3 regions of the [Enterobacter] lignolyticus SCF1 genome follow, and region 1 is predicted to be linked to each of the others. Evidence: predicted binding sites of a transcription regulator. Region 1 holds the regulator's gene; each other region holds the start of a gene.

Region 1 (7,258 bases):
GCAATGGCGACAATCAGAATTTCAAAGCAGTAGGTCCAGCCGGTGATATAGCCAGCCAACGGGCCCAGGTTTTCCTGCGCATAGCGCGAGAACGAGCTGGCAGACGGGTTATGAACGGACATCTCGCCGAGCGCCCGCATAATGATATAGGCCGCAACGCCGCCGATAATATAGGCCAGCAGCACGCTGGGACCGGCCATTTTAATGGCGTCTGCCGAGCCATAAAAAAGACCGGTGCCGATAGCCGACCCGAGCGCCATAAAGCGAATGTGGCGGGTGCTTAGCCCGCGCTTTAGCTTGTTATTCGTTTCCATTAATTCCAATGCCTGACACAAAAAAACAAAACCACGGGGCATTTCGCCCCGTGGTTAATTTCCACTCTTCGCGCTGACTTAGTGCGCGCTGGAGGTAACCGGACGTCCCGCTGCGCGATCCCAGGCGATAGCCAGTACCGCCATTACGATAGTCGGCATCAGCCACGCCAGCCCCTGCTCCGCCAGCGGCAAATGCTGGGTCCATGACGGCAGGATGTCGGCAAACGCGGAGGCCTTAATACCGTCCAGCAAGCCAAACACCAGGCTGATAAACATCGCCGGGGCGATCACGCGGGTGGAATTATGCCACCAACCGCGGGTAAAACTTAATACTACCAGTGCGATACAGGGAGGATAAATCGCCGTCAGCACCGGAATGGAAATCTGAATCAGGTGGCTCAGCCCCAGGTTGGACACCACCATGGAGAACAGACCGAGGATAAAAACCAGCGAACGGTAAGAGAGCGGCAGGTACTGAGCAAAAAACTCCGCACAGGCCGTCGTCAGGCCCACCGCCGTCACCAGACAGGCGATGAAGATGAGCGCCGCCAGCAGGAAGCTGCCCGCGCCGCCGAAGGTATGCTGCACATAAGCATGCAGAATCGCCGCGCCGTTGGCGTTCTGCTCAACCAGCGTCGCGCTGTCGGAGCCGAGGCGGAACAGCGCCAGATACAGCAGCGTCAGGCCGATACCGGCGATCAGCCCGGCCCACACGGTATAGCGGGTCAGCAAACGCGCCTCGGTCACGCCGCGAGAGCGCGCCGCATTGACGATAACGATGCCGAACACCATCGCCCCCAGGGTGTCCATGGTCAGGTAGCCATTAACAAAACCGTTGGAGAACGCCGAGGTCTGGTACGCCTCCAGCGCATGGCTGATAGGGCCAACCGGCCAGATAATCGCCGCAACGGCAAGCACAATCAGCGCGAGAATTTTCAGCGGTGCCAGGAAGTTGCCCACGGTATCCAGCAGTTTGCCCGGGTAGAGCGACACGAGGATAACCAGCGCAAAATAGATAATGCTGTAGATAAGCAGCGGCATCGCGCCATCGCCGGTCAGCGGCGCAATACCCACTTCAAAGGAGACGGTCGCGGTACGCGGCGTGGCGAAAAAAGGCCCCACCGTCAGATAGCACACCACGGCCAGCAGCAGGCCCGCCACCTTACCGATTGGCGTGCTCAGGGTATCAACGCCGCCGCCGACCTTCGCCAGCGCGATAACGGTCAATACAGGCAAACCCACCGCGGTAATCAGAAACCCAAGCGCCGCCGTCCAGACGTGCTCGCCCGCCTGCAGACCAACCATGGGAGGAAAAATGATGTTGCCTGCGCCAACGAACAACGCAAAGGTCATGAAACCCAAAGCGATGATGTCGCGTGATCTTAACTGATGAGTCATAAACGCTTTACTGCCTGTGGATGTGGTGTTGAAAAAGAAACATTTCTCGCTGCTCCCAACGGGATAGTGCAGCGGCAATTGCGCACAATTTCAGCGAGATATTCTCCCTGAATAGCGTGGAGAAGAATTGTTATTTGATAATCCACGCGTATGCAGTCTGTCTGTTGCTGCATGGGGCGCAATTTAAACGCTTATAACGTTTTAAAGCAAGAAGGGATCGCAAAACCAGATGATTATCTCAATCACTCGTCGTAATCCAGATTTATTAACCAGATATCAGAAAAACCCATGGCTAATAATGCGAACAAAAAATAAACAGACGTTTGATAATTGTTCACCGTCTGGTTAACCGCAAAGAAAAAAAACCAGCCGAAGCTGGTTTGTGGAAATACAGATTGACAGTTGCTCCGTCAGGCGCTTTTTCTGGCAATTAAACGTTCCGGCAGGAGGAAGCTGAAACGGGTGCGAACCCCCGGCTGGCTTTCAATATCCAGCCGGCTGTCGTGATGGTTCACCGCATGCTTAACGATAGCCAGCCCCAGCCCGCTGCCCCCGGTCTGGCGGGAGCGCGCTTTGTCGACGCGATAAAAACGCTCCGTCAGGCGCGGGATATGCTCGGGCGCGATCCCGGGTCCGTTATCTTCGACGCTGAACAGCGCGCCGTGCGGCGTACGCTGCCAGCAGACGCGAATTTCGGTGCCTTCCGGGGTGTGGTTAACCGCGTTGTACACCAGGTTAGACATCGCGCTGCGCAGCTGCTCTTCGTTGCCCAGCACCTGCAGCGAATCATCGATTTCAAACGTCAGCACGTGCTTTTTATGGCTCAGCGTCTGGGCTTCCCGCTCGACGACGCGCAGCATCATCGGCACGTCGATTTTATCGTTCAGCGCCATGAGCGGCGCGGCTTCGATTTTTGACAGCGTCAGCAGCTGGCGGACCAGGCCTTCCATACGCTGGGTCTGCTCGCGCATGGTATGCAGCGCTTTTTCGCGCGGCGCGCCCTCAAGGATTTGCTCCTGCATCATCTCCAGGTAGCCCTGCAGCACCGTCAGCGGCGTGCGCAGCTCGTGGCTGACGTTAGCAAAGAAGTTGCGTCGCGCCCCTTCCAGCTGGTGCATCTGCGTGACGTCGCGCGCCACCATCAGCAGCTGTTTTTCGCTGTAGGGCATCACGCGAATCTCCAGATGCCGCCCGCTGTTAAGCACCAGATTCATCGGTTTGGTGAAATCGCGCGCCTTCAGGTAGCGGGAAAATTCGGGATAGCGCAGCAGGTTCAGGATGTTCTGACCATTATCGTCCGGCCAGCGCAGGTGCAGCATCTGCTGCGCCAGACCGTTACACCAGAAAATCGCCCCCTCTTCGGTGGTCAGCACCACGGCGTCAGGCAAGGACTCCGCCCCGCTGCGAAAGCGTTTAATCAGGCTGCCCAGCTCGCGACGGCGCTTTTTGTTACGCATCTGCATCTGGTGCAGGCCGTACAGCAACGGCTCCCAGCTGCCGCGTCCGGGAGGCGGCGTCATGCTGCGATCGACCCATAACCACCAGGAGAGCCGCAGCAAATTCCAGAAATGCCAGATCAGAAGCCCGGTGACCGCCGCCAGCAAAAACCACGGCAGGTGACCAATGAGGCCCCCCAGAATGAGGGCCGGGATACAACAGAGGATCAGCTCAAATACCAGCCTTTTCCATGACAGCCGTTCCAGCACGGGTAACACTCCAGTCAGTTGTCAGAAACGGGCAGAGAACCGATAACCCGTGCCGCGAACGGTTTGTACCATTCGGTCATGACCACTATGTTCCAGCGCTTTACGCAGGCGGCGAATATGCACATCCACCGTCCGGTCTTCAACATATACGTTCGTGCCCCAGACGTGGTTCAGCAGCTGTTCGCGGCTGTAGACACGCTCCGGGTGGGTCATAAAGAAGTGCAGTAGCTTAAACTCCGTAGGCCCCATGTCCAGCGGATTCTCGCCGGTCATCACGCGATGCGAGGAGGGGTCAAGGCTAAGACCCTGCATTTCAATCACTTCTTCTACCGCCATCGGCGATATGCGTCTCATGACCGCCTTAATTCGGGCCACCAGCTCTTTCGGGGAAAAAGGCTTGGTGATGTAATCATCAGCGCCGGTTTCCAGCCCGCGTACGCGGTCTTCCTCTTCGCCGCGGGCGGTCAGCATCACCACCGGAATATCGCGGGTCATGGCTTCGCGCTTCAGATGCTTAATGAACTGAATCCCCGATCCGCCCGGCAGCATCCAGTCGAGTAAAATCAGATCAGGCCAGGGTTCATTGAGTTGCGTTACAGCGCTGTCATAATCTTCCGCTTCAACAGGCTGAAAGCCATTTTGCTCCAGAACGAAGCACACCATCTCGCGAATCGGCGCTTCATCTTCAACGACCAGAATACGTCTCGCCATTATTTACCCTGTGTTTTTAGTAACAAGCCTAAAGTGCGGCGCCATTATGCGTCAGATTTATGACAGATTTATGAATAAGATGACCGTCTTATGATAGTGGATTTTTGAATTATGACACGGGGTTAATGCGGCCATCGCCCTGGGATCGCTATGCGTTTATAATCCCTGTCACGCTTTTTTGCCACAGGACACTTATGCGCATCCTACACACCTCCGACTGGCACCTGGGCCAGAACTTTTACAGTAAAAGCCGGGCCGCCGAACACCAGGCGTTTCTCGACTGGCTGCTCGACACGGCGGACGCTCAGCAGGTGGATGCCATTATCGTGGCGGGCGATATTTTTGATACCGGCGCGCCGCCGAGCTACGCCCGCGAGCTGTATAACGGTTTTGTGGTCAAACTGCAGCAAAGCGGCTGCCGTCTGGTGGTGCTGGCGGGCAACCATGATTCGGTGGCGACGCTGAATGAATCCCGCGAGATCCTCGCCTTTTTGAACACCACCGTGGTTGCGGGCAGCGGCACCCCGCCCTGCGTGCTCAACCGCCGTGACGGCACCCCCGGCGCCATTCTGTGCCCGGTGCCGTTCCTGCGCCCGCGCGATGTGGTGGTAAGCCAGGCCGGATTGTCGGGCGGTGAAAAACAGCAGCATCTGCTGCAGGCCATTACCGACTACTACCAGCAGCAGTACGCGCAGGCGTGCGAGCTACGCGGCGACCGGCCGCTGCCGATCGTGGCCAGCGGCCACCTGACCACCGTCGGCGCTAGTAAAAGCGACGCCGTACGCGACATCTATATCGGCACCCTCGACGCCTTTCCGGCGCAGAACTTCCCGCCGCTGGACTATATCGCTCTCGGCCATATCCACCGGGCGCAGAAGATCGGCGGCAGCGAGCATATTCGCTACTGCGGTTCGCCAATCCCCCTCAGCTTCGACGAAACCGGGAAGCCCAAAAGCGTCAATCTGGTGACCTTCGCCGACGGCAAGCTTGCGGACGTGACGCCGCTCGAGGTGCCCGTCACTCAGCCGCTGGCGGTGCTGAAGGGCGATTTCGCCAGCATCAGCGCGCAGCTCGCACAGTGGCGCGACGCCCCGGCGACACCGGCAACGTGGCTGGATATCGAAATCACCAGCGAAGAGTATCTGCACGATATTCAGCGTAAAATCCAGACGCTAACCGACGACCTTCCCGTTGAGGTGCTACTGGTGCGCCGCAGCCGTGAGCAGCGCGAGCGCACGATGATGAACGCGCAGCGGGAAACGCTGAGCGAGCTGCGCGTAAGCGATGTCTTCCAGCGCCGGCTGGATCTGGAGTCGCTCGACGCGCCGCAGCAGGACCGGCTGCACCAGCTGTTTAACGAAACAGTGCAAACGCTTCGTGGGGAGGAAACGGCATGAAGATCCTGAGCCTGCGCCTGAAGAACCTCAACTCCCTGAAGGGCGAGTGGAAAATTGACTTTACCGCCGAACCGTTCGCCAGCAACGGTTTGTTCGCCATTACCGGGCCGACGGGCGCGGGGAAAACCACCCTGCTCGACGCCATTTGCCTGGCCCTGTATCACGAGACGCCGCGGCTTAACACGGTGTCGCAATCGCAAAACGACCTGATGACCCGTGATACCGCCGAATGCCTGGCGGAAGTAGAGTTTGAGGTCAAAGGCATCGCATACCGCGCCTTCTGGAGCCAGAACCGGGCGCGCAACCAGCCGGACGGCAACCTGCAGGCGCCGCGCGTTGAGCTGGCGACCTGCGCGGACGGCAAAATTCTGGCCGACAAGGTGAAGGACAAGCTGGAGCTGACCGCCTCGCTCACCGGGCTGGACTACGGGCGCTTTACCCGCTCGATGCTGCTTTCCCAGGGGCAGTTCGCCGCCTTCCTCAACGCCAAACCCAAAGAGCGGGCCGAGCTGCTCGAAGAGCTGACCGGCACCGAGATTTACGGGCAGATCTCGGCGCAGGTGTTTGAAAAGCATAAAACCGCAAAAACCGAGCTGGAAAAGCTGCAGGCGCAGGCCTCGGGGATGGTGCTGCTGAACGATGAGCAGCAGCAGGCGCTGCAGCAACGTTTGCAGGCGCTTACTGACGAAGAGAAACGGCTGCAGGACGTACAGACCCGCACCCAAAGCTGGGCGCAGTGGCTGACGAGGGAAAACGAAATTTGCCGCGAGCAGCAGCGCGCGCAGGCCGCGCTGCAGAGCGCCGGACAGGCGCTGAACGACGCCGAACCGCAGCTGGCGAAGCTGGCGCTGGCGCATCCTGCCGATACGCTGCGCCCGCTGTGGATGCGGCTGCAGGACCGGCAGGCCGCGCTGCAGCATATCCGCCAGCAAACGACTGAAGTAAATACTCGCTTACAGAGCCAGACCGGGCTGCGAAACCGCATCCGCCACAGCGCCGCCCGGCAGCACACGCAGCTGCTGGCGCAGCAGAAAACCCTCGGCGACTGGCTCGCCGCCCACGACGGCTATCGTCACTGGCAGCGGGAGCTTGCCGGATGGCGGGCCACGTTTGAACAGCTGGCGCGGGACGCCGTGCAGCTGCAGATGCTGTCCCAGCGCGAGGCCGGGCTCAGGGGCGAACTCAGCGCGCTGCCGGAAACCGCGCTGACCCTGGAGGCGGCGGCGACGGCAGCGGCGCTGGAGCAGCACGCCGTCCTGCGCCCATACCGCCAGCAGCTCAACGCGCTGTACGGACGCTTTGCGCCGCTGCAAAAGCGCCGTCAGCAGCTGCAACAGTCGCTGCAGCAGCGCCAGCAGGAGCAAGAACAGCACGATGCCGAACTCGCCCGCCGCCGCCAGCAGTATAAGGAGAAGCTCCAGCAGTTCACCGACGTCAAAACGCTGTGCGAGCAGGAGCGCACCATCGTGGCGCTGCAGGAAGAGCGCGCCCGCCTGCAGGCGGGTTCCCCGTGCCCGCTGTGCGGCTCAACCGAGCATCCGGCCATTGAGCGCTACCAGGCGCTGACGCCGGGCGTGAATGAAGCCCGCCGGGACGCGCTGGATAAAGAGGTCAAGGAGCTTGCCGAGTCCGGCGCCGCGCTGCGCGGCCAGCTGGAGGCGCTCAATAAGCAGCAGCAGGCCGACAACGGCGAGATACAGACGCTGACGGAGCAGGAGCAAGCGCTCACCTT
Region 2 (7,258 bases), 400 kb from region 1:
CACGGCATCGGCGTTTGTGGCGACGGGCGCGGCAGCTGCGCGGCGCAGGGGGTGAAGCCCGAACTGCTGGTCGTCACCTTCGGCAAGGCGTTCGGCCTGAGCGGAGCGGCGGTGCTGTGCAGCGACAGCGTCGCCGAGTATCTGCTGCAGTTTGCCCGGCATCTGATCTACAGCACCGCGATGCCGCCCGCCCAGGCGGTGGCGCTGCAGACAGCGCTGGCGGTGGTGATGAGCGAGGAGGGCGATGCGCGCCGCGAAACGCTGCGCCAGCACATCGGTCGTTTTCGCCAGGGAGCGCAGCAGCTCGGCTGGCGGCTAACCTCCTCCGAAAGCGCGATCCAGCCGCTTATTGTCGGCGAAAATGCGCCGACGCTGGCGCTGGCAGAACGTCTTCGCCAGCAGGGCTGCTGGCTCAGCGCCATTCGTCCGCCGACGGTGCCCGCCGGTACGGCGCGCCTGCGCATTACCCTTACGGCGGCGCATTTGCAGGACGACATCGATCGGTTGCTGGAGGTGCTGGATGCCGCCGGTCGATAAACAGGCCGTCGCCGCCGCCTTTGGCCGCGCCGCGCCGCACTATCAGCAGCATAACGAGCTGCAGCGCCGCAGCGCCGACGCGCTGATGGCCCGCCTCCCGGCCCGCCGTTTTGCGCGGGTGCTGGATGCCGGCTGCGGGCCGGGCGGCATCAGCCGCTACTGGCGCGACAACGGCTGTGAGGTGACCGCGCTCGATCTCTCCGCGCAGATGCTGGCCGAAGCCCGGCGGCAGCAGGCCGCCGATCATTACGTGCAGGCGGATATTGAAGCTATTCCGCTGGCGTCGGCGCAGTTCGATCTGGTGTGGAGCAATCTGGCGGTGCAGTGGTGCGATTCGCTTCAGGATGCGGTGCAGGAGCTCTACCGCATGCTGCGCCCCGGCGGCGTGCTGGCGTTTACCACCCTGGCGGCGGATTCGCTGCCGGAACTCCGCCAGGCCTGGCGGGCGATCGACGAAAAGCCGCACGCCAATCGCTTTTTATCCCGCGAGGCGCTCGACAGCGCGCTGAGCGGGCTGCGCGGCGAATTTGCGCTACAGACGCTGAGCGTGCCGTTTGCCGATGCGCTGAGCGCCATGCGCTCGCTCAAAGGCATTGGCGCCACCCATCTGCACGAAGGACGCGCCAGCCGGACGTTGACCCGCAGCCGTTTGCAGCAGCTGCAGCTTGCCTGGCCGAAACAGCAGGGCGCCTGCCCGCTGACGTACCATATTTTTACAGGAGTGATGACACGTGACTGAACGTTATTTTGTCACCGGCACCGACACCGAGGTGGGGAAAACCGTCGCCAGCTGCGCGCTGCTGCAGGCGGCGAACCGCGCCGGAAAACGGACCGCGGGCTACAAACCGGTAGCCTCCGGCAGCGAAATGACCGCCGAGGGGCTACGCAATAGCGACGCGCTGGCGCTCCAGCGCAACAGCCGCCTGCCGCTCAGCTATGAGCAGGTGAACCCGTATACCTTTGCTGAACCCACCTCGCCGCACATCGTCGCCGCCGACGAACAGCGTCCTATCGAGGCGGCACGGCTCTCAGCCGGTTTACAGACGCTGAGCTCGCAGGCGGAGTGGGTGCTGGTGGAGGGCGCCGGGGGCTGGTTTACGCCGCTGTCGCCGACGTTGAGCTTTGCCGACTGGGTGGCGCAGGAGCGGCTGCCGGTTATCCTGGTGGTCGGCGTGAAGCTTGGCTGCATCAACCACGCGCTGCTGACCGCGCAGGCGGTGCGGCAGGCCGGGCTGCGGCTGGCCGGATGGGTCGCCAACGACGTGCAGGCGCCGGGCAAACGCCATGCGGAATACATGGCCACGCTGCAGCAGCTGATACCGGCGCCGCTGCTGGGGGAGATCCCCTGGCTGGGCGCGGAGGCTGAACGGCAGGATCTGGGGCAGTATCTGGATCTTGCAGTACTTAATACCAGCCTCTGACGTTTCTCTGATGCCGGGTGTTGTGCGCCTGGCATCATGCTTATGGATTGAAATGTGAGCAATATTCCATAACTGACCCCTTTCGCTTAGCTGATAAAAGTCAAAAAATAGCGATAAAAAATTTTTTGTCCTCATTCTTTCGGGTGAGTTTCGATTTGTGCGAGGGGCAGGGGATATGGGCTGCAGACAGTTATCCACTATTCCTGTGGATAACCTTGTGTATTAGAGTTAGAAAACACGTGGCATACGAGAGAATACGCGGCCTGCGACTAAATTGGTGCGAAACGCGGCTTTTAGGTATTTTATTTATTTATTAGTAAGTTAAATAAAAGCAATGCCTGTCAGAAAAGTGTCACCCGCTGACGCAAAAGATGCATCGCACGTCTTGACAAATGTTAAAGACGAAAAAAATTCTGGGGATAACCGCAAAGGGCTGGCGTTTTATCTTGCCGCAGCGAAAATTTCCCCGGCTTCTACGGGTCTCCTTTTCGGGTAACACGGATACCATAATACGCTACTGTTTTTTTATCCAGTATAATTTGTTGGCAAAATAGCGTCTGGCGAGTAGAATTAATCACCTGCTCGCTTATCCTTCATCAGGCCGCCATCCATGAGTAAACCGTTTACATTGCATTCCGCTTTCCGTCCTTCAGGCGATCAGCCTGAGGCTATTCGCCGCCTGGAAGAGGGGCTTGAAGACGGCCTCGCGCACCAGACGCTGCTTGGCGTGACGGGGTCGGGGAAGACGTTTACCATCGCCAATGTCATTAATAACCTGCAGCGGCCGACCATGGTGCTGGCGCCCAACAAAACGCTGGCGGCGCAGCTGTATGGCGAAATGAAGGAGTTTTTCCCTGAAAACGCGGTGGAGTACTTCGTTTCCTACTACGACTACTACCAGCCGGAAGCGTACGTGCCAAGCTCCGATACCTTCATCGAGAAGGACGCGTCGGTAAACGAGCACATCGAACAGATGCGCCTTTCGGCGACGAAAGCGCTGCTCGAGCGGCGGGACGTCGTGGTTGTGGCGTCGGTGTCCGCCATTTACGGCCTGGGCGACCCGGATCTGTACCTGAAAATGATGCTGCACATGACGGTCGGGATGATCATCGATCAGCGCGCTATTCTGCGTCGGCTGGCGGAGCTGCAGTACACCCGCAACGATCAGGCCTTCCAGCGCGGCACCTTCCGCGTGCGCGGCGAGGTGATCGATATTTTCCCGGCGGAATCGGACGATATCGCGCTGCGCGTTGAGCTGTTCGACGAGGAGGTTGAGCGCCTGTCGCTGTTCGACCCGCTCACCGGACATGTAGAGTCAACCATTCAGCGTTATACCATCTATCCGAAAACGCACTACGTGACCCCGCGTGAACGCATTCTGCAGGCGATGGAGGAGATCAAAGAGGAGCTGGTCGACCGGCGCAAAGTGCTGCTGGCGAACAACAAGCTGCTTGAAGAGCAGCGCCTGAGCCAGCGCACCCAGTTTGACCTTGAAATGATGAACGAGCTGGGCTACTGCTCGGGCATTGAAAACTACTCGCGCTTTCTGTCCGGCCGCGGCCCGGGCGAGCCGCCGCCGACGCTGTTCGACTACCTGCCTGCAGATGGCCTGCTGGTGATCGACGAATCGCATGTGACGATCCCGCAGATCGGCGGAATGTTCCGCGGCGACCGGGCGCGTAAAGAGACGCTGGTGGAGTACGGCTTTCGTCTGCCTTCGGCGCTGGATAACCGTCCGCTGAAATTTGAAGAGTTTGAAGCGCTGGCGCCGCAAACCATTTATGTTTCCGCGACGCCTGGCAACTATGAGCTGGAGAAATCCGGCGGCGAGGTGATTGACCAGGTGGTGCGTCCTACCGGTCTGCTCGATCCGATTATCGAAGTTCGCCCGGTTTCCACCCAGGTGGATGACCTGCTGTCCGAAATTCGCCTGCGCGCCGCCATCAACGAGCGCGTGCTGGTGACGACGCTGACCAAGCGCATGGCGGAAGATTTAACGGAATATCTTGAGGAGCACGGCGAGCGGGTTCGTTACCTGCACTCGGATATCGACACCGTTGAGCGGATGGAGATCATTCGCGACCTGCGCCTCGGCGAGTTTGACGTGCTGGTGGGCATCAACCTGCTGCGAGAAGGGCTGGATATGCCGGAAGTTTCGCTGGTGGCGATTCTGGATGCCGATAAAGAGGGCTTCCTGCGCTCCGAGCGCTCGCTGATTCAGACCATTGGACGCGCGGCGCGCAACGTCAACGGGAAGGCGATTCTGTACGGCGATAAAATTACGCCGTCGATGGCGAAAGCGATCGGCGAGACCGAGCGTCGTCGCGAGAAGCAGTCGCAGTACAATGAAGAACACGGCATCGTGCCGCAGGGTCTGAATAAGAAGGTGGTCGATATTCTGGCGCTCGGCGAGGGGCTGGCGAAAACGCGCGGCAAGGGCCGCGGGAAATCCCGTACGGCCGCGCAGACCGAGGCGGTGGAAAAAGCGCTGACGCCGAAAGCGCTGCAGCAAAAAATCCACGAGCTGGAAGGGCAGATGATGCAGCATGCGCAGAACCTCGAATTCGAGGAAGCCGCGCAGATCCGCGACCAGCTGCACCAGCTACGGGAGCTGTTTATCGTCGCATCCTGAAACGAAAAGAGCCTGTAATGACAGGCTCTTTCGGTTGACGGACTTTCACGCCGCGAGGGGTTTTAACGTAACCGCCGCGGAAATTTCACCCACGCGCGTGCGCCCGGCTCCGGCTTGCGGTTGTTCAAAAAGAACTGCGCATCGTGCAACTGGGCGATACGGGTCACAATGCTTAAGCCGAGCCCAATGCCGCCGTAGCGGCTGTCCATACGCACAAAGGCTTTGCTGAGCTCCCCGCTTTTGGCCTCGTCGATTCCCGGACCTTCGTCTTCGACGGCAAGCGATCCCGGCGAGACGCCGATCGTAATCACCGAGTTTTCCGGGCTGTAGCGATGGGCGTTTTCCACCAGATTGCGCAGCAGCACCCGCAGCAGCGTCGCGTCGCCGGACACCGTGACGTCGTTTACTCCGTCAGGCACCCGCAGCGTTTGCCCGCGATGGGCCAGCATCGTTTCCAGCTCGCCCTGAATCGGTAAAACGACGTCGGCGATTAGCATGACCTGCTGATAGCTTCCCGCGGAAAAGGATTGTCCAACCCGCGCCAGCTGCAGCAGCTGCGTAATGCTGTCGGTCATCTGGTCGAGACGTTGCAGCAACGGCTCGACCTTCACGCCGTGCACTTTAGCCATCAGCTCCAGATGCAGCTTCAGGCCCGCCAGCGGGGTGCGCAGCTCGTGCGCCACGTCGGCGGTAAACATGCGCTCGCGGTCCAGCGTCAGATTAAGCCGCTCAACCAGCTGGTTGATGGCGGCGGTCACCGCGTCCACTTCGCTGACCGACTCCGGCAGGGTGATGGGCTGCAGGTTGTCCGGCGTGCGGCTGTTCAGCTCCTGCTGGAGATCGTAGAGCGGGCGGGTGATGCGCTTGACCGCCTGCAGGCTTATCCACAGCGCCAGGCCGATAATCAGCAGGCTGGGAATCAGCAGGCTCGCCACCGCTTCACGCACCTCATGCTCAATGTGCTTGCGGTTGTTGTGCCCGTGGATAGCGCTTTCGACCAGCAGCTGGATCTGCTCTTTGCTCTCATGCCACAGCCAGAACACGCTGATAAGCTGGCAGACCAGCAGGATAGTCGCGATGGTCAGCAGAAGCTGGCGACGCATCGTCCATTTTTCACGGGCAGAAGGCAGCTTCACTTACTCAACGTCTCCGGATTTCACCAGCATATAGCCAAACCCGCGTACGGTGCGGATCCGCGATTTGCCAATCTTATCGCGCAGGTTATGGATATGGACTTCCAGGGTGTTGGTGGACGGTTCGTTATCCCAGCTATAAATATCGTTGTAGAGGATTTCCCGGTGTACCGGACTGCCGGCCTTGGCCATCAGGCGCGACAGCAGGGCGTACTCCTTCGGCGTCAGCTCAAGCTGGGTCTCCTCCAGCCAGACCTGGCGACGGGTGACGTTGATGCGGATATTGCCGACGCTGATTTCGTTATCGCCCTGATTGTTGTGACGGCGCAGCAGCGCGCGGACGCGGGCGTTGAGTTCTTCCAGAGCGAACGGTTTCACCAGATAGTCGTCAGCGCCGGTGTCGAGGCCCTCAATACGGTCATTGACGGTATCCCGGGCGGTCAGGATCAGAACCGGCAGGGAGAATTTCTCCCGGCGAATACGGCTGAGAAAATCCAGCCCGTCTTCGTCCGGCAGCCCGAGATCCAGCACCATCAGGCTGTAGTGGCTGTTCGCCAGGCACAGCGCCGCCTCGTGCGCGGTGGTGACGCCATCGCACACATACCCTTCGCTCTGCATCGCCAGAATGAGTCCTTGCAGCAGTAGCGAATCGTCTTCAACAACCAGCACTTTCATTTCTATTTATGCTCCTCTGCACGGCGCGATAATGTCATCGCTCGCCTGATATTCCCGGGTGCTGACCCCCAGTATACCTAACATGGTTGAGAAAAGATTATCCTGAGAGTACGCATTCTCGGCGGCGCGCTTCTTCAGGCACGAGTAATTAACGCCGTAGCGCTGCTGGTAATCGTCAGACAGCCAGATAAGCATCGGCACGTGTTTTTGCGTGTCCGGCGCGATTGACCACGGCAGGCCGTGCAGATAGACGCCGTTTTCCCCCAGCGACTCGCCGTGATCCGAGAGGTACACCAGGCTTGTGGTGAACTGCGCCTGCCGTGACTGCAGCAGCTTAATGGCCTTATCGACAACGTAATCGACGTTGACAATGGTGTTGTCGTAGGTGTTGACCAGCTGCTGCTGCGTACAGGTCTGGATTTCATTGCTGTCGCAGGTTGGGGTAAAGGTCTGCTGTTCCGGGCGATAGCGGTTGTAGTAGGTCGGGCCGTGGCTGCCGATGGTGTGCAGGACGATAACGCCGTCGCCTTTCAGGTTGTCGATGTACGTTTCCAGACCGTGGAACAGCACGTCGTCGTGGCATTCGCCGTCGATACACATGCCGGGCAGATTGAGGGCCGTCATATCCTGATGCGGTACGCGGTCGCAGGCGCCTTTGCAGCCGCCGTCGTTTTCGTTCCACAGCACCTTAACGCCGGCGCGCTGGATGACGTCCAGCAGCCCTTCCTGATGCTGCGCCAGCTCTTCGTCGTAGCGGGCGCGCGGCATGTTGGAGAACATGCAGGGAACGGAGACCGCCGTGGCGGTGCCGCAGGAGGTGGTTTTCGGGAAGTAAACCACGTTGTCCTTGGCCAGCCGCG
Region 3 (7,258 bases), 420 kb from region 1:
CTGTATCAGGGCGTGGTTGACCCGCTGGGCGGCGTGAAGAGCCTGTGGCCGCTGTTCGGTATCTCTAACCAGATGCTGGCGGCCGTTGCGCTGGTGCTCGGCACCGTGGTGCTGGTGAAGATGAAGCGCACCAAATACATCTGGGTCACCGTCGTTCCGGCTCTGTGGCTGCTGCTCTGCACCACCTGGGCGCTGGGTCTGAAGCTGTTCAGCAGCAACCCGCAGATGGAAGGCTTCTTCTTCATGGCTAACCAGTACAAAGAGAAGATTGCCGCAGGCGGCGCGGACCTTACCGCACAGCAGATTGCCAACATGAACCATATCGTGGTGAACAACTACACCAACGCGGGTCTGAGCATTCTGTTCCTGGTGGTGGTGTACAGCATCATCTTCTACGGCATCAAAACCTGGATGAAGGCACGCAACATCGACGCCCGCACCGACAAAGAAACCCCGTACGTACCGGTGCCGGAAGGCGGCGTGAAGACCTCTTCACACCATTAAAAAAATGGCGGGTGGCGCTACGCTGACCCGCCCTACACAGGAACTGTAGGCCCGGTAAGCATAGCGCCACCGGGCTTTTCCTGTCTGGAACCCACAATGTTTGGTAACTTAGGCGAAGCAAAAAAATACCTCGGTCAGGCGGCAAAAATGCTGATTGGTATTCCGGATTACGACAACTACGTCGAGCACATGAAGACCAACCATCCGGACAAGCCGTACATGACCTACACCGAATTTTTCCGCGAGCGTCAGGAAGCGCGCTACGGCGGAAGTGGAGAAGGCGGCGTCCGCTGCTGCTAAAGGAGAGACCATGAGCCCGATTGCCGTTACCCTGCTGACCGGCTTTCTCGGCGCGGGAAAAACAACCCTGCTGCGCCATATTCTGAACGAACAGCACGGCTTCAAAATCGCCGTCATCGAAAACGAGTTTGGCGAAGTCTCGGTGGACGACCAGCTGATTGGCGACCGCGCCACGCAGATCAAGACGCTGACCAACGGCTGCATCTGCTGCACCCGCTCCAGCGAGCTGGAAGACGCCCTGCTCGACCTGCTCGATAGCCGCGATCGCGGCGACATCAACTTTGACCGTCTGGTTATCGAATGCACCGGCATGGCCGACCCGGGACCGATTATTCAGACCTTTTTCTCCCACGACATTCTCTGCCAGCGCTACCTGCTGGACGGCGTGATTGCCCTGGTCGACGCGGTTCACGCCGACGATCAGATGAACCAGTTCACTATTGCTCAGTCGCAGGTGGGTTACGCCGACCGCATTCTGCTGACCAAAACCGACGTGGCGGGCGGAAGCGAAAAGCTGCGCGAGCGCCTGACGCGCATTAACTCGCGCGCCCCGATTTACACCGTGACGCACGGCGATATCGACCTGTCTCAGCTGTTCAACACCAACGGCTTTATGCTGGAAGAAAACGTCACCGCAAAACCCCGCTTCCACTTTATGGCCGACAAGCAGAATGACGTCTCGTCCGTCGTCGTCGAGCTGGACTACCCGGTGGATATCAGCGAGGTATCGCGGGTGATGGAGAATCTGCTGCTGTCGTTCGCCGATAAGCTGCTGCGCTACAAAGGCATGCTGTGGATTGACGGCGAGCCAAACCGCCTGCTGTTTCAGGGCGTCCAGCGCCTCTACAGCGCCGACTGGGACCGACCGTGGGGCGATGAAACGCCGCACAGCACAATGGTGTTTATCGGCATCCAGCTGCCTGAAGAAGAGATCCGCGCGGCGTTTGCGGGTCTGCGCAAATAACAATACCCCCCTGGCCCTCTCCCCGAGGGAGAGGGCCAGGGGGAGGGAATTTACATTAGCGCCTCAGGCAGCGTCACAATCCACAGCTCGCTGTCCGACTCCGGTTTCTCCAGCGGCCTGATGCCGATAGTGGCGGCAACTGTATTGCCATCAACGCTAAGCGCGCCCTGCTCGTTGACCCGGTAATCCTTAAGCTTTTTGCCCGCGACCGGGTTTTGCATCACCGTTTTCACGCCAAAGTCGTTATCGTTCGCCACCGCCAGGGTTTTGCTGTCGATCAGCGCCAGCCCCTCGGCTTTCTCCTGCTGCCAGCCAAGCTGGCGCAAATCGACCGCCAGCGTTTTGTCGGCAAGCGTAATCCCGCGCGCGGCCAGCGCGCTGGCGTCAGCAAACTCCGGATACTCGCCCGGCTTATCGAACGCCGCCAGGTCGCTGGCCTTGCTCAGGTCTACCTTATAGATAAGGTTACGCATTGCGCCGTCCCTATCGCCGCCCTGCTCGATAATCAGGATGTGCTGATTGTCGAGCGCCACGATATCGCCCACCTTGGCATCGCTATTTTTGGCGTAGGCCGCGCTGTCTATCGGGTAGCCGTACATGGCGGTTTTTCCGGTCGCCGGGTCGAAGCTCACCAGGCGGGTAAACAGCGCGCTTTTTTTGCTCTTGCCGTCGATATCCAGCGTGCTCTGCACCGCCGCGAGAATACGTCCGTCCGGCATGCGGGTGACGCCTTCAAAGCCGCGGTTCGGCTGGCGCCATTTGATAATGTTCGGCAGCCCCCCGGCGATGGCTTTCTCCCCCTCCGCCGCCTGCGGTCCGTGCATAGCGAGGATCTTGCCCTGGCGGTCAACGTTAATCAGGAACGGCCCATACTCATCGCACAGCCAGTAGCCGCCCTTACCGTCCGGGGTTATCCCTTCGGTATCCAGACCCCGGTTATCGCCGCGCAGCGTCTTCAGCGTATCGCTGAGCGCCACTTCGTTGGTCGAGCCAATCACCCCGCTTTGCAGCGGCAGGCCGTTTATGTTGCCTTTATCGTCGTGCAAAGGGCGGATATCGCTGGCCTCCGCTTTACCGTTTTGCACGCGGATGTTCACCAGCAGCGGCGCAAAATCCGGCGCGACGAAAATTTTGGCCTCGTTTTTACCGACGTTGGGCGAATCGGCATTCGGGCCGCGATCGGTCACGGTGACAAACGTCAGCGCATCGCCCTGCCTGCCGGTAAACAGCAGGCCAGAGCCAATACCGACCGGCAGACCGTTCGGAAACGCGCCTGCAAACGCGCCGTCGTAGCGGACGTGGGAGCCTTCCGGGAAGCTCACCACATAGCGCTCGGCCTGCGGTGCCGCCGCCAGCGCGGAGAAAGAGAGCGTACAGCCGATAACCAGAGGAATAATTTTGATTTTCATATTGTTAGCGTCCTTGTAGTGGAGCTAACACCGTAATGAGCCAACGTGTCAGAAAAATGACGTCGGGTTGAAACATTGCGGCGCGCCAGCGAAATTCCCCGCGCTGGCGCGCCTGCTTTTACGGTTTAAGATGCAGAATCTCCTGCGATTCTTTATGGGCGTTCACCTCCTGCGGCGTCAGCCACAGGGGTTTACGACCAAAGGTTTCGTACATTTTCAGCTGGTCGTCATAGTGTTTATCAACTGTGCCGTTCGGCGCGACGAACCCGCTCTGGCCGGGAGCAACAACATCCCACGCCAGCACCGGCGTTTTCTGTCCCGCCGGAGAGAAGACAATCATGTCGTTTTCCGTTCCGCGGTTCTGATACTCCGCCTGATGCCTGGCCTCCTGCGGCGCGGCCTGCGGTACGCCAAAGAAGTTATTGGCGCGGAAGGTCAGCGCCATGGCTGGCGTTTTCCACTGGCTGATATCCGTACCGTAGCGTGCGCAGAGCGTCTGCCATGCCTCCTGCAACGCCTCGAGAATTACCGCCTGCTGCGATTTTCCGCCAAACAGATCGACCGCTTGCCCGATCGCCGAACGGTCGCCCTGCAGCGCCTCGTAGAGAATTTTCGCGCCGACGCTGATGTTGAGCGACCCGGTAGGCCCATCCTGCGTTGTTTCATACCCGCTGGCGCCGTACCACTGGTTAAACGGCGCAGGGACGGCGGCGACCACGGTCTTCTTCAGCATGCTGGTAAGCCAGGCATTGAGAATAGCGGAGCCCGGCTGCTGCAGCGTTTTGCCATCGGCAGCCAGCCGGTTTTGACCATCCCAGCGGCTGAGCAGGCTCACCATCTGCTGACGCGGATCGCTTTGCGGCAGCGACGCCGTCGCCCCCTGCAACGCAGGCAGGAACAGGCGCAGGTTGAGATCCTGACGGCTGGTTTTTCCGATCAGATCCCATGCCTGTTCATAGGTAAACGTCGGCTGCTTATCGATAAGCCGGGCTATCTCGGTCACACGATCGGCCCCGCCCCACAGGAAGGCGAACAGATCGGAAGCCGGATAGTTCTGCTGCGGCGCGTTGTTCCAGTTGGCGATATAGCCCGATGCCGGGTTATACACCTTCGGGTTCAGCGCAAACGGCAATACCCCCTGCCAGTCCCATTTTCCGGTCCCCGGTACCGGCAGACGCGGGTCGTGTCCGGGCTGGCGCTGCGGGTATGCGCCGGTATGCACATAGCCGATGTTGCCGTTGACGTCGGCGTAATACCAGTTGATGGTCAGCGCCTGCTTCGCCGCCTGCTGCGTCCACTCCTGCCAGTTTTTAGCCTTCATCTGGTGCGTCCACGCCAGCAGCGAGGCGACCTCTTTACCGTCCCATGCCCGCGCTTTGGCATAAGCGGTGTGCGTGGCGGGGTCGGTTTTAATGACGTTGCCATGCACCGTACGATACACGGTGAAATCCACCGCCTGGGCGTCTTTTACGTTAATCACCTCATCGCGGCTGAGCATTTTCACCCACTGCCCATTATGCAGGTAATAACCCGGTTTTTTGTCCGACAGCTGTTCAGCGAAAATGTCGACATCATCGCCAAAACCGGCGGTAGATCCCCATGAAATCGCGCCATTGTGGCCAAAAACCAGCCCCGGATATGCAAACGGCGTATTGCCGGTCACATCATACCCCGCGCCGTGCAGGCCGATGCCGTAGGTGTACGCCGGGGCATACCAGCCAAACTGCGGGCCGTTAACCATGATCGCTTTTGCATCCTGCGCTTTGCTTTTGCCGATCACCCACATGTTGCTGGTCGTCGGGTAGCCCGCCAGGCCGTTAGCGCCGCTGCGGGCAAACTGTGCGGCGATAGTGGCGCGGTTTTGCGTCGCCGTCAGCGCCAGCAGCGCGCCGTCATCGCCTTTCGCCAGACGCTCCAGCATCGGTGGCGATTGATCGTAGCGCGGCAGCAGCGCCGCAGTTTGCGTTTTGTTAAGGTCGAATGTCAGCGGATAGCGGCTTTCCTGCGGCGCGATGGTGGTGGGAGCATTCGGGTTTACCAGCCATTTCAGCTGGTTAAATACCGCCATGCCCTGCTTCGCGCCGTACTTATCCTTCAGCGCCGTCAGCAGCGCAAGGTTATCGATCTCGCTGGTGCTGTCCGAAAAGCGGTTCGCCATGGTGCCGACAAACACCATCGCCACATCAAAGGGTTGCCAGTGCTGGGGTTTGAAGCCAAAGGTAGTGAACTGCTTTGGCATCAGCGTGTCAGGATGGCGGTTCACCTCGTCAATCCAGGCGTTCATACCATCGGCATAGCCCTGGAGGATTGCCTTATCTTCCGCCGGCAGCGCGGCGATTTGCGCGTGAATCGATGCGGGCCAGTAGTTCTGGCGAATGTCCTTGTCAAAATTCAGATACTGGCTGCCCAGCACCTCCGAGACCGTTCCCTGGGTACTGCGACGCGCCATCTCCATCTGAAATAAGCGATCCTGCGCCACCACGTAGCCATACCCATAAAACAGGTTATGCGTGGTGCTGGCGTAAATGTGCGGCATTCCATACTCATCACGAACGATCTTCACCTCTGCGGCGGGACTCTCCGCCAGCGCCGACAGGCTCAGACTGCAGGTCAGGGCAACAGCAATACCGTTCACGATCATACTTTTTCTGTTTTTCATTGTATCCTCTTGCAGGTGTATGATTAGCGACTTGATACTAGCAACAGGTCAATGTTTATCCAGAAACATGATTTAGTTTCTCTGCGAATTGTGAGGGTGATAACTAATTAATGATTCAATTAAGTTAATAAATTAATTATTTGAGAATCATTTAATAACCCGAAAAACAAAGGTAAAAAGCGCTCTGGCCCCGGTGAGCTTCATCACAGTTCCTGGCAACCGTTAATCCTCTGGCAGCCCCATCAATACGCCTAACCTCTTGATATTTCATCCACCCAGCGCTCATCAATACAAAACCCGAATCAATCCCCGCGTTAATCATATTGGAACCCCAATCGTTGCCCTTCGAGAATAAGCGCAAACCACGCTATGAAGGAGCGCCTGATGTCCCGTTCGATGTTTAACGATGCCCCGTATGAAGCCGCCGAGATCCTGCGCGGCGCAAAACCCGGCTTCGCGCCGCGTATGGCGATGATCCTCGGCTCCGGCCTCGGCGTACTGGCCGACAGGCTGGAAAACAAAACCGTCATCTCGTATGAAGAGCTGCCGGGCTTTCCGGTCAGCACCGTCATCGGCCACGCCGGTGAGGTGGTGATGGGCAGCCTGCACGGCGTCGACCTGCTGTGCATGAAGGGCCGCGGCCATTTCTATGAGGGCGTCGGGATGGGCATCATGACCCACGCGGTGCGCACCTTTAAGCTGCTCGGCTGCGAATTCATGTTCTGCACCAATGCCGCCGGTTCGCTGAATACCGATATCCCGGCTGGTTCGCTGGTGGCGCTGAGCGACCACATCAACACCATGCCGTCGACGCCGCTGGTCGGCCCGAACGACGAGCGTTTCGGCCCGCGCTTCTTCAGCCTTGCCAACGCCTATGACCGCGATCTGCGCCAGCAGCTGCACGCCACCGCCCGCGAGCTGAACCTGCCGCTGCACGACGGGGTCTTTGTCTCCTACCCCGGCCCCAACTTCGAGACCGCAGCGGAAATTCGCATGATGCAAAACTTGGGCGGTGACGTGGTAGGCATGTCGGTGGTGCCGGAAGTCATTGTCGCCCGCCACTGCGGCCTGAAGGTGCTGGCGGTCTCCGCCATTACCAACATGGCGGAGGGGCTGAGCGACGTGGAGCTGTCCCATGAGCAGACGCTGAAGTGCGCCGCCATGGTGACCGACGACTTTATCCGTCTGATAAGCCAGTTCGTGAAGAACTGCCGCTGACCCAAAGCCACAGGCGGGCAGCGCGCCCGCCAGGAGAACCGCAGATGCCAGAAAACTACTCCCGCGGCAGCCTGAATGCCATCTCGTACCTGAGCTACTATTTTGTCGGCGCGCTGGTGTCGACCCTGGGCATCGTCCTTGGGCCGCTGTGCGCCGCCTTTCATAAGGACCCGAGCTTTATCGGCCAGGTCTTCACGCTGATGA

Evidence for each region. The regulator PhoB, encoded in region 1, activates phosphate uptake and scavenging genes when phosphate is short. The targets are predictions, from matches to a motif close to CTGTCATAAAACTGNCNNAT.
Region 2: uvrB (excinuclease ABC subunit UvrB) is a predicted target of PhoB. The motif match lies at 2,297-2,316, and genes of this name have one in related genera.
Region 3: ENTCL_RS18895 (esterase-like activity of phytase family protein) is a predicted target of PhoB. The motif match lies at 3,223-3,242, and genes of this name have one in related genera.

The regions. Positions count from the first base shown of each region.
Region 1 covers NC_014618.1:3,645,897-3,653,154, forward strand. The annotation lists gene proY (proline-specific permease ProY) at 1-314, opposite strand, end outside; gene brnQ (branched-chain amino acid transporter carrier protein BrnQ) at 393-1,712, opposite strand; gene phoR (phosphate regulon sensor histidine kinase PhoR) at 2,123-3,418, opposite strand; gene phoB (phosphate response regulator transcription factor PhoB) at 3,440-4,129, opposite strand; gene sbcD (exonuclease subunit SbcD) at 4,324-5,526, shown strand; gene sbcC (exonuclease subunit SbcC) at 5,523-7,258, shown strand, end outside.
Region 2 covers NC_014618.1:3,241,496-3,248,753, reverse strand. The annotation lists gene bioF (8-amino-7-oxononanoate synthase) at 1-537, shown strand, start outside; gene bioC (malonyl-ACP O-methyltransferase BioC) at 521-1,276, shown strand; gene bioD (dethiobiotin synthase) at 1,269-1,958, shown strand; gene uvrB (excinuclease ABC subunit UvrB) at 2,569-4,590, shown strand; gene pmrB (two-component system sensor histidine kinase PmrB) at 4,653-5,720, opposite strand; gene pmrA (two-component system response regulator PmrA) at 5,727-6,398, opposite strand; gene eptA (phosphoethanolamine transferase EptA) at 6,405-7,258, opposite strand, start outside.
Region 3 covers NC_014618.1:4,068,441-4,075,698, forward strand. The annotation lists gene ENTCL_RS18880 (carbon starvation CstA family protein) at 1-504, shown strand, start outside; gene ENTCL_RS18885 (YbdD/YjiX family protein) at 601-804, shown strand; gene yjiA (GTPase) at 815-1,768, shown strand; gene ENTCL_RS18895 (esterase-like activity of phytase family protein) at 1,819-3,177, opposite strand; gene ENTCL_RS18900 (penicillin G acylase) at 3,296-5,836, opposite strand; gene xapA (xanthosine phosphorylase) at 6,221-7,054, shown strand; gene tsgA (MFS transporter TsgA) at 7,099-7,258, shown strand, end outside.